2 regions of the Arthrobacter sp. Y3224055 genome follow, and region 2 is predicted to be linked to the other one. Evidence: riboswitches for the same ligand, from Rfam matches in the RefSeq annotation. Region 2 holds a riboswitch; the other holds the start of a gene.
What was found. A riboswitch is a leader RNA that binds a small molecule or an ion and turns the genes downstream of it on or off. The one in region 2 is predicted to bind S-adenosylmethionine.
Positions count from the first base shown of each region.

Region 1: another riboswitch for S-adenosylmethionine. It lies ahead of AC5RTY_RS10695 (LLM class flavin-dependent oxidoreductase); the one in region 2 lies ahead of AC5RTY_RS03035 (flavin reductase family protein).

Region 1 is NZ_JBNHGB010000004.1:23,462-28,837, reverse strand. Features, by position in the region: gene AC5RTY_RS10710 (DUF1990 domain-containing protein) at 1-387, opposite strand, end outside; gene AC5RTY_RS10705 (MmcQ/YjbR family DNA-binding protein) at 391-795, opposite strand; gene AC5RTY_RS10700 (DUF1206 domain-containing protein) at 1,139-1,978, shown strand; gene AC5RTY_RS10695 (LLM class flavin-dependent oxidoreductase) at 2,057-3,478, opposite strand; SAM riboswitch class I at 3,567-3,656, opposite strand; gene AC5RTY_RS10690 (APC family permease) at 3,729-5,189, opposite strand; gene AC5RTY_RS10685 (acyl-CoA dehydrogenase family protein) at 5,204-5,376, opposite strand, start outside.
Region 2 is NZ_JBNHGB010000001.1:627,284-632,659, forward strand. Features, by position in the region: gene AC5RTY_RS03020 (amino acid ABC transporter ATP-binding protein) at 1-93, shown strand, start outside; gene AC5RTY_RS03025 (hypothetical protein) at 387-599, shown strand; gene AC5RTY_RS03030 (prephenate dehydratase) at 687-1,556, shown strand; SAM riboswitch class IV at 1,720-1,834, shown strand; gene AC5RTY_RS03035 (flavin reductase family protein) at 1,887-2,393, shown strand; gene AC5RTY_RS03040 (aldo/keto reductase) at 2,445-3,434, opposite strand; gene AC5RTY_RS03045 (alpha/beta hydrolase) at 3,571-4,587, opposite strand; gene AC5RTY_RS03050 (hypothetical protein) at 4,774-5,151, opposite strand; gene AC5RTY_RS03055 (cytochrome b/b6 domain-containing protein) at 5,318-5,376, opposite strand, start outside.

The DNA.
Region 1 (5,376 bases), on a different contig from region 2:
GCTCCCCTCCAGCACAGCCACAAAGCCTTCCTCCCCCGACTCCGGATGTCCAGGCAGGGTGCCGTAGCCGAAGCCCGTCCGGGTCGGCGTCCGTTCCGTCCACACCACGCGGCACGGGATGGCGAGCCGCAGCGGCCCGACGCCGAACCCGCACACCACCTCCGCGCCTTCGGCGGCCACCGGCCCCGTGGCATCGACCCGCAGCCCGGCCAGCCGATGCACTTCCCACCCCATCAGCCCCTCGGCCAGCCGGTGAAAAGCGTCTTCCCCCTCACCGACACCGACCCGCTCGTCGACGACCCGGTATCCCGGCGGCGAGGTGCGCTCCCGGCTCAACCCCACGCCGTCGTACGTCAGCGGAACCCCGCCCAGGTCCTCGGCCCTCACCGCTCAGCCCTGCCGCGCATCGTCGCCCCTGGCCAGGCCCATCCAGCCCAGCATCTCGCGGTCGCGGCGCGGCAGCGACGCCACCACCAGGTCGTAGGAGTCCTCGATCATGTCCCGCAGCATGTCGTCGGGCAGCCCGCCGTCGCAGCGCACGCCGTTCCAGTGCGTTTTGTTCATGTGATAGGCACCCGTGATCTCCGGATGCGCCGCGCGGAGCTGCTGCGCCAGCACCGGTTCGCACTTGAGGCTGATGCTCAACCGCGGCGCCTGCAGGTCCGAGAGCGCGAACATCTTCGCCGCTCGGCCTGCCGCCCGGACCTTGAACACCGACGACTCGGGCCCAAACGGGAAGTCCTCGAACGCCCCGGGCAGGGACAGGCAGAATGCGCGCAGGGCGGTTGCGTCCATGGGCACGAGCCTACTGCTCCCGGCCCGCGCCGGTCACGGTTCTGCGCAGATCGACGTACCACCCGGCCTCCGTGCCTCGCCCCGCCCGTGCCTCGCCCCGCCCGAGCGTCGCCCGCGCCGCTCACGGTTCTGCGGAGATCGACGTGCCCACCCGGCCTCCGTGCCCCGCCCCACCCGAGCCTGACCCGACGCCCCCTGGACCGCATCCCGCCCGAGTCCCGCCCGGTGCGCGGCGGCAACTTCGGTGGCAGGATGGTTTCACAGTTGTTTCACGGGGAACGACGGCGGGCTTCGGTGCCGCCGGCGGGTTTCGGAACGGGCGACGGCTCTGGAGAGGAGACCCATGTCAGACACCGGCAGGGAAGCGAAGCGGGCGGCCGGCAGGGCCAAGGACAAGACCGAGGTCGCCGCCAATTCCAAGGCGTTCGAGCGGGTGGCGCGGTTCGGTTACGTGGCCAGCGGCCTGCTGCACGTGCTGATCGGCGCTATCGCGCTCCGGCTCGCCTTCGGCGGAGGCGGCGAGGCGGACCAGACCGGGGCCGCCTCCAGCCTGGCGAAGACTCCGGGCGGGATGTTCCTGCTCTGGGCGGGCATGCTTGCCGCCGCCGCCCTGGCCTTGTGGCAGATCAGCGAGGCGGTGTTCGGCGGCCGCGGCCGGGAGGCAAAGAAGAGGTGGGGCTACCGGGCGAAGTCCGTGGGACTGGCCCTCGCGTACACGGTGGTGGCGGTGTCGTTCGGCAGCTTCGCGCTGGGTTCCGGCGCCGACAGCAGCCGGAGCTCCCAGGACGCCAGCACCAGGCTGATGCAGTGGCCCGGCGGTGCCGTTGTCCTGTTCCTGATTGGCGCCGTCATCATGGGCGCCGGCGTTTTCTACGTGTACAAGGGCCTGAAGAAGAAGTTCCTGGACGACCTCAAACGGCTCCCCGGGGGCAGCACCGGCACCGCCGTGACGTGGACCGGCGTCGTGGGTTATGCGGGCAAGGGGCTGGCACTGTTCGTGCTGGGGCTGCTGCTGGCGGTGGCCGCGGTGCAGCACGACCCGCAGGAGGTCAAGGGGTTGGACGGGGCGCTCAAGGCGCTGCGCGACCAGTCTTTCGGCCCGGCCGCACTCGCCGTCGTCGCCGTTGGCCTGATCTGTTACGGCCTCTACATGGGCGCCCGGGCGCGCTACGCGAAGATGTAGGCACCGGAGAACGACGGCGGTGCGCCTCCCCGTGGGCCAGGCGCACCGCCGTCGTTGTTCAGATGGTTCTGCCGTGGCCTACGCTCGGTGGGCGAGCGCGTTCTGCAGGCGGAAGCCGGCGGCCCGGTGGTTTTCCGGCAGCTTGTCGCCGCGGCCGAAGAGCTTGTTGCGCAGGGTCCCTGGCGCGTACTCCGTGGGGTAGGCGCCCAGCTTCTGCAGCTCCGGCACGACGAATTCCACGATGTCCTCGAACGTGCCCGGGGTAATCGCGTAGGCCAGGTTGAACCCGTCCACGTCGGTCTCGTCGACCCACTCCACGAGCTTGGCGGCCACCTCCGCGCCGGAGCCGACGGTGATCGGGCCGAAACCGCCGACGCCGACCCATTCGGCCAGCTGCCGGATGGTCCACGGCTTGCCGCTATCGCCGGAGGCCTTCTGGAAGGTCTCCACGGAGGACTGGATGGCGTTGGACTTCACGTTTTCGCCGATCACGTCGTCCGGGCCGTAGGTGGACAGGTCCACGCCCATCCAGCCGGAGATCAGCGCCAGCGCCCCGTTGATGTCCGCGTAGGACTTGTAGTCCTCGAATTTGGCTTGCGCGGCGGCGGTGTCCGGTCCGGTCACCACGGTCTGCATGGCGTAGATGCGGACGTCGTAGCGGTGGCGCCCGGCCGCTTCCACGGCGTCGCGGATCTTCTTCACGGATGCGGCCAGCATCTCCTTGGTCGGGCAGGTCACGAACACTGCTTCGGCGTTTTCGGCGGCGAACTCGGTGCCGCGCTTGGAGGCCCCGGCCTGGAAGATGACCGGGGTGCGCTGCGGGCTCGGCTCGGTGATGGCGATGCCGGGAACCTTGAAGTACTTGCCCTCGTGCCGGATCTCGTGGACCTTCGCCGGGTCGGTGAAGACGCCGGTTTCGACGTCCTTGACCACGGCGTCGTCCTCCCACGAGCCCTCGAGCAGCTTGTAGATGACCTCGAGGTATTCGTCCGCGTGGTTGTAGCGCTCGTCGTGCTCCAACTGGTCTTCCTGGCCCATGTTGCGTGCCGCCGAGGGCAGGTAACCGGTGACCACGTTCCAGCCGACCCGCCCGTTGGTCAGGTGGTCCAGCGTGGCCAGGCGGCGGGCGAACGGGTACGGGTGCTCGTAGGCGGTGCCGGCGGTGACGCCGAAGCCGAGGTTCTCGGTCACCGCGGCCATCGCCGAGACCAGCATGAACGGATCGTTCACCGGGACCTGCGTGCCGGCGCGCAGCGTGGTCTCGTTGGAGGATCCGAAGACGTCGTAGGTGCCGAGCACGTCGGCGATGAACAGGCCGTCGAACAGGCCCTTTTCCAGCACCTTGGCCAGGTGGGTCCAGTAGCCGATGGTGTTGTAGTTGGCGGACTTGTCCTGCGGGTGGCGCCACAGTCCGGGCGACTGGTGGCCCACGCAGTTCATGTCGAAGGCGTTGAAACGAATCTGGCGCCGGGGGTTGGGCTGCGGGTTGTTTACGGTCATGTCAGGCTCCTTTTCTGATGAGAAGAGCCCGCGCCGGCCCTCCGTCGGGCATGCGGCTGCCAACGGAAGACCAACGAGAGATCGAGCTTCTCCATCGGTCCTGGCGGTAGCACCTTCCTCAGGGAGGGGGTTGCTGCGGCGTCAACAAGCCAGGTCTCTCGGCCGCTCTGGATGGGTACCCCTCCATTGGACACCCGCGGGCGCCCGGAGGGAAATGTCCTGCGTCACGCGGGGTAAGAATTACGACGCGTTACGCCGGGGCGGAGCCGGCTTTGGCCTGCGGACGCTTCCATCCCGCCACCGCTCCGGCCCCCAGGCAGACAAGAATCAGGACGACGACGGCGATCGCCAGCGGCACACTGTTGCCGACCAGGGTGGGCAGGTTCTGCAGGATCAGGCCCAGGATGGCCAGCAGCCCGAGGAGTCCGAGAGCCGGGGCGACCGAGCGCTTCCAGTCGCGGGCCGGTGCGCCCTGCCGGCGGAAGAAAACCAGCACCGCGATGCTGGTGACCGTCATCAGCACCACCACGCCCAGGGAGGCGAAACCGGCAAACCAGGTGTAGAACTGCACGATGGGGTCCCAGCCGGCCACCACCGCGGCCAGCAGGAACAGGGCCACCACTCCGGTCGAAGCGGCCGAGGCCAGATGTGGCGAGTGGTGCCGGGTGTGCGTGCCGGCCAGCTTGGCGGGGAAAATGCCTTGTCCGGCGATCTGGAAGAAATAGCGTGAGCTGATGTTGTGCAGGGACAGGATGCAGGCGAACAGGCTGCTGGCCAGCAGTACCTGGATGACGTGGCTGCCCGCGGTTCCGAGGTAGAGCGCGGTAGTCTCCGAGAGCAAGGTGCCGGGCGCGTCCGTGGCCTTTTGGACGATGCCCTCGTCGCCCCACACGCTGATCAGCAGCCAGCTGGAGAGCGCGTAGAAGCCGCCCACCACGATGAGGGCTACATAGGTGGCGCGCGGGATCGTCTTGTCCGGGTCCCGTGCCTCGTCGCGAAACACGGCGGTGGCCTCGAAGCCAATGAAACTCAGGATGGCGAACAACAGCGCGATGCCGGGCGCCCCGGACAGCACGGTGGACGGGGTGACGAACCCGGTGGACAGGCCCTCGCGACCGCCGCCGCCAAAAATTACGGCAGCGTCCAAAACCAGCACGATCAGCACCTCGGCGACCAGCAGTACCCCCAGCACCTTGCCGGAGAGCTCGATGTTGCGGTGGCCCAGCCAGGCGACGGCGGCCAGGGCGGCAGCGGCCCATGCCCACCATGGCAGTGCCGGCCCGCCGTAGGCGCGCACCACTTCGTCGACGGCCGGCGCCAGCAGGCCGTAGACGCCGGCTTCCAGCGCGAGGTAGGAGAGCAGGGCCACGAAGGCCGCCCCCAAGCCCGCCCTGCGGCCGAGGCCTTTGTCGACGTAGCTGAAGAACGCGCCGGCCGTTGGCACGTGCGGTGTCATTGTGGTGAAGCCGACGGCAAACAACAGCAGGATGGCCATGGCCAACAGGTAGATGAAGGGAAGGCCAGCGCCGTTGCCGCTGACGATGGCCAGCGGGACGGTTCCGCCGATGACGCCCAGTGGCGACGCGGCGGCCAGCACGATGAGCACGATGCTGGCGACGCCCAGCCGGCCGGAGAGCCGCGGAGCACCGGCATTGGCGGCCGTGGCGGCCTTGGGTGCGGCGAGGGTTGGGTTATTGACGGATACAGACATGGTTTGGCTTCTTCCTAGAGGGCCGCGGAGCGGGTGGCTTGGCTGGCTGGACGGGCGGCGTCGCTCTGTGGCTGACGCGCGGCCTCGGTGTGTGACTGAATGGCGGCGTCGCTCTGTGGCTGACGGGCGGCGTCGGCATTGGCCTCGCCAATCGACCAGACGTACGGGGGCTCGGCGCCGTTGACTT
Region 2 (5,376 bases):
GTGGTGGAACGCGGACACCCCGAACAGGTGCTGCGCGAACCGCGGGAGGAGCGCACCCGGCAGTTCGTCCACCGGCTGCTCAACCCGTTCTAGGACCGGGTTCACTTCCGGCTGGCCCGCCCTCCCCCGACCGCTTCCAGCATCCGCGGCGGTCCCGCGTGACCGGTTTCCAACACGCGCGGCGGTCCCGCCTGACCTGCTTCCAGCACCACACCGCCGCGCCGGGTGTGGCGCACGCCACGCCGGTGCGAAATTCATCTGATGTCATCTGGGATGGCAGAATGTAAAGTTCCATGCACCGTTCCGCATGGCAGGCTCGTTCCGGCCGGAAGCTTCCATCCCGCGTTTCTCCTGCGCGGAAACCTCCGGCCACGAAAGGCAGAACCATGGCCACTTCCCTGGCTACCAAGTCGTTGACCGCACAGACGGCTTCCGAAGCGCACGATCTCCTGAATGCTGCGGTCGAAGAGTTGCAAAAGCTCGCCGCCATCGACGGCGATTGCGGCATCCTGGTCACTCGCACCGGCCCCGGGCAGTTTACGGTGGAGCTGAGCGACGACGTGCCCTACGGCATCACCCAGGAATCGCATCTGTACTAAGCGGTTGGCGGGCCGGTCCCGGTTATATGACGCCGCCCGGTTGCCCGGAATGAAGCGCCGGCCCGCCCCGGTGGGATAATTTCGCCCATGGCTCCAGCGATTGCGTACCAAGGTGAACCCGGCTCGAACTCCCACATGGCTTGCCTGGAAGTGCGCCCCGGTTGGGAAGCGGTGCCGTGTGCCAGCTTCGAGGATGCGTTCGCTGCCGTCACCGGCGGCGAGGCGGAACTGGCCATGATCCCCATCGACAACTCGATCGCCGGCCGGGTGGCGGACATCCACGCCCTGCTGCCGAAGACCACCCTGCAGATCGTGGAGGAATTCTTCCTGCCCATCCGTTTCAGCCTGCTGGGCGTACGCGGGGCCACCGTGGAGCAGGCCCGGGAGGTGCACAGCCACATCCATGCTTTGGGCCAGTGCCGCAAGCTGATCCGCAGGCTCGGGCTCACTCCGGTCATCGCAGGCGACACCGCCGGTTCGGCCCGGGAGGTGGCCGAATGGAACGACCCGACCAAGGTCTCCCTGGCGCCGCCGATGGCCGCCGAACTCTACGGTCTGGAGGTTTTCGCGGAAAAGGTCGAAGACGATCCGACGAACACCACACGGTTCGTGGTGCTGGCCGACCGCCGGCCGGTCCCGTCCCGCGAGGAACTTCCCGGTCCGGCCGTAACCAGCTTCGTGTTCCGCGTGCGGAACGTGCCGTCCGCGCTGTACAAGGCGCTGGGCGGTTTCGCCACCAACGGCATCAACATGACCCGGTTGGAGAGCTACATGGTGGGCGGCGAGTTTGCCGCCACCATGTTCATGGTGGACGTCGAAGGCCACCCGGACGATCCGGCCATGGTCCACGCCTTCGAGGAACTGGACTTCTTCACCACCGAAATCCGCATCCTGGGCGTCTACCCGGCGCATCCGTTCCGGCAGCGGACCGTGCGCCCGGGCGCCGCCGCGCAGTAGCCGTGGGACCAGCAGTCGGACAGTAGCCTTCGGGGCAGCAGCCGTCGCACGGCCGCCCGTCGGGGCAGCAGACACCTCGCGGCGCCCGGAAGTAAAACGCTGCATTTGACGAACTGTTACCGGCGTTTGACCCAGGCCCTTCCCCGCTCTTAGCGTGGAGACGAATCAAGAGCGCCAACTTCACAGCCCTGGCTGGTTGGCCGGCAACCCTCTACCGTAGCGGGGTGCTCCAGGTGATGATTCGGCCCGCCGGGTATGTCGGCAGGCAAGTACGCGTATCCACCCGCAGCAGCTCGGCCGCAGCGGATGCGCCCAAGCCCCAAGGACGCCATGTCGCTACACCATGACCTGACCCCCCACACGTTGCGCTCCGCCTTCGGCCGCTTCCCCTCGGGCATCGCGGCGCTGTGCGCGACCGTCGCCGGCGAGCCGCAGGGCATCGTCGCCTCCTCGTTCACCGTGGGCGTCTCCCTCGAGCCGCCGCTGGTGATGTTCGCCGTGCAAAACACCTCACGGACCTGGCCGCTGGTCCGCCGGGCCAACCGGATCGGCGTCTCGGTGCTCGGCACCGGACACGACGGCGTCTGCCGCCAGATCGCGTCCAGGAACGGTGACCGCTTTGCCGGCCTGAGCCTGCACGGCACGGACGACGGCGCGCTTTTCCTCAACGACGCGGCGCTCTGGCTGGACTGCTCGGTGCACCAGGAGGTCCCGGCCGGGGACCACCACGTCGTGCTGCTGCAGGTGCACGGACTGTCCACGCACGACGGCACCCACGAGCCCCTGGTCTTCCACGATTCCGCGTTCCGCCGGTTGGAACAGCCGGCCTTCGTCTAGGACCCACGGTCCCGGCTTCCGCCGGCAGCCGGCGGGGCCGGGCGGGGGCAGCTAAGGCAGCGGCCTGCCTCGGGCCGCCACCCACAGGGAGTACCACTCCTCGCGGGTCATCGATGCTCCAACCGCTTCCGCCTCGGCACAGGCCCGGATCCGGTCCGGGCTGCTGGTACCGACGACCGGCCGGATGCCTGCCGGATGCCGCAGCAGCCAGCCCAGCACCACGGCCTCGGGCGGGCACCCCTTGTCCCGGGCAAGTTCCGTGACCAGGGCTGCCGCTGCATGATCCGCCGGGGGTGAGGCATCCGCGGGCGCGGAAGCATCCGGTGTCGCGGCCTCCGCTGCCGCACGCCCGCTGTACCGGCCCTGGGCCAGCGCGCCCCAGGCCTGCAGCTCCACCCCGTGGGCGGCGCAGTATTCCAAGGTGCCGTGCGGGAAGCTGATCCCCGGTCCCTCCGGGTGGTTCACCAGCACCCCCGACTCCAGCCAGTCGCGTCGGTACAGGCTCATTTCCAGCTGGTTCACCGCCAGCGGTTCATCCAGCGCCGACTGCAGCCAGCGCATCTGTTCGCCGGACATGTTCGAGACACCAAGGCGGCGTACCTTCCCGGCCATCCGAAGCTCGTTGAACGCCGCGGCGATCTCCTCGGCCGGCGTCAGCGGATCGGGCCGGTGGATCAGCAGCGTATCCAGGTGATCGGTGTGCAGCCGGCGCAGGCTTTCGTCGGTGCGGGCCAGGATGGCTTCCCGCGAGGAGTCGTAGTGCCCGACCATGCCGGGGACCGGCAGCCGGATGCCGCATTTGCCCTGCAGCCGGATCGAGTCGCGCAGCTCGGGACTTTCCGCCAGCACCCGCCCGAACGCGGCCTCGGCCTTGCCGTGGGCGTAGATGTCGGCGTGGTCGAAGGTCGTGATCCCGGCCTCCAGCGCCGCCGCCACGGCCGCGTGCGCGGCCGCCACATCGGCCGCTTCCAGCGGCCCGCTCCCCCAGCCCCCACCCAACCCCATGCAGCCGAAAATGAGGCGCGAGCCGGCGTCGTTCATTGATAGTTCCCCCTTCGCTGGGCAGGTTTCCAGCGTACGACGGCGGTGCCCGGGGGAGGCATCGGCGCCGGCCCCGGGTGATGCAGACACCGAAGAACACCCCTCGTAGCGGGGCGCCGATTCAACTCGGGTGGCATCAGCCGGTGTGGCGACGGAGGAACGCCACGCTGCGCTCCAGCACCTGCCACGCCGCTTCCAACTCCAGGTTGAACTGGAACTGGTGCCCTAGGCCGGCCTCCGTGTGGGGGAAGAACTCCTCCACGGCCGCGCCCTTGATCCGCAGCGCTTCGACCAGCCCGAGCGAGTGCGGCAGCAACGGGTCCGTGTTGCCCGCTGACACGAAAGCCGGCGGATAGCCGGCGCCCACGTGCTTGGCCACGGAGGCCAGCGCGACGTAGGGACGCTCCAGATAGTCCTTGGCCCCGGTGTAGGACCACAGCACCGTGCGCAGGTAGTTCTGGTTCCCGGCCTGGTCCGCCCCGGCGAGCGAGAGGTCGTACGCCCCGCAGTGCAGCAGCACCGCGCGCAGCCGCTCCGGCTTCATGGGCGAGGCAATGCCGAGCCTTTTGGCATAGTCGGGATCGGCGATGACCAGCGCCAGTTGTGCGGCAATTTGCGCGCCCGCAGAGTCCCCGGCCAGCACGATGCGCTCGGTATCGATGTGCAGCCGGTCGGCGTTGTGTTCCAGGTAGCGCAGCGCGGCGGCCGTCTGGCGCACCGGCGCCGGGTAGCGGCGCACGTGGGCCAGCGAATAGTCCACTCCCACGGCGGTGAAGCCGTAGGAGGCGAGAATCCGCAGGTAATTGGCGACGTCGTTCTTGGTGCCGGAGATCCAGGCCCCGCCGTGGATCCAGACAATTGTCGGAAGGCGCAGCGAATCCTCGGCCGCCTTGTCCGGGAAGAACACGTCCAGGCGGGTATGCCCGTGGTTGCTGAGGTATTCCTGATCCAATACTTCGCTGATTCCGTCCGGCACGTGCCGGGCCATCGCGCGGGCCGTGCGCCGGCCGTCCCGTTCCGACAGCACCCGCAGCAGCACCGCAAGCGGCCGGGGGCTGAAGCGCAGCCACAGGACCAGGCCGCCGGCAAGGGCCGCCGGGACGGTGACGAGCACGGCAACTGCTGTCAGTGCGCGGCGGATACGGACCTGCATGGCTTCCTCCGATCGGCCGGTAGTGAACCAATCGTGAGCCCGCCCCGCCCGCGGGGCAAGCCCCTCCCCTGCCTGACCGTCAACCGTCGGAACCCCCCGCCCGCGAAGGGACGTGAGACCCGCAAACGGCTGGACGGCCCACCGACGAAAAGCCTTGCAGCTCCCCGCCAAGGGCGGGAAACCACGTCAACCGAGGGCAACCACCAGGCTCAGCGCGGCCAAGACCAGGGCGACCGGCGTCATGGTCCACCGCTCGGGCTTGCTGCGCGAGATGGCGTTCATCAGGACGCCGACGAACAGGTACGCGGTCAGGACCCAGCCAAGAACGAGCGACGCGGTCTCCGGCAACGCGTCGAGAAACTGCGCGCGGTCCATGATGACGAACACGAAGAACGCATACAGGAGCACCGAGACCGCGCTCCCGATGCGCAGCTTCGCCGGCAGGATGCGGTGGCTTCCTCCCCAGGCGAACCGGCCCAGCGGCAGGCCCGCGGCCAGCAGGATCTGGAAGACGGCCAACAGCGCGAAGACAAGGCACGCGGCGATGGCCGCAACGGTGATCATGGCGAGCAGTGTAGCGGTGCAGCCTTCAGCCGCGGTCAGGCGGTCAGCGGCTGGCGGTAAGGCGGCGGCCACGCGGGCCACGCGGTCAGCGGCCGGCGATCAGGCGGCCGCGCGGTCAGCGGCTCGTGACCTTGCCCGTCAGCGAGGCGATCGGGCGGCCGCGCGGTCAGCGGCTCGTGACCTTGCCCGTCAGCGAGGCGATCGGGCGCAGGAAGATCGGCCGGG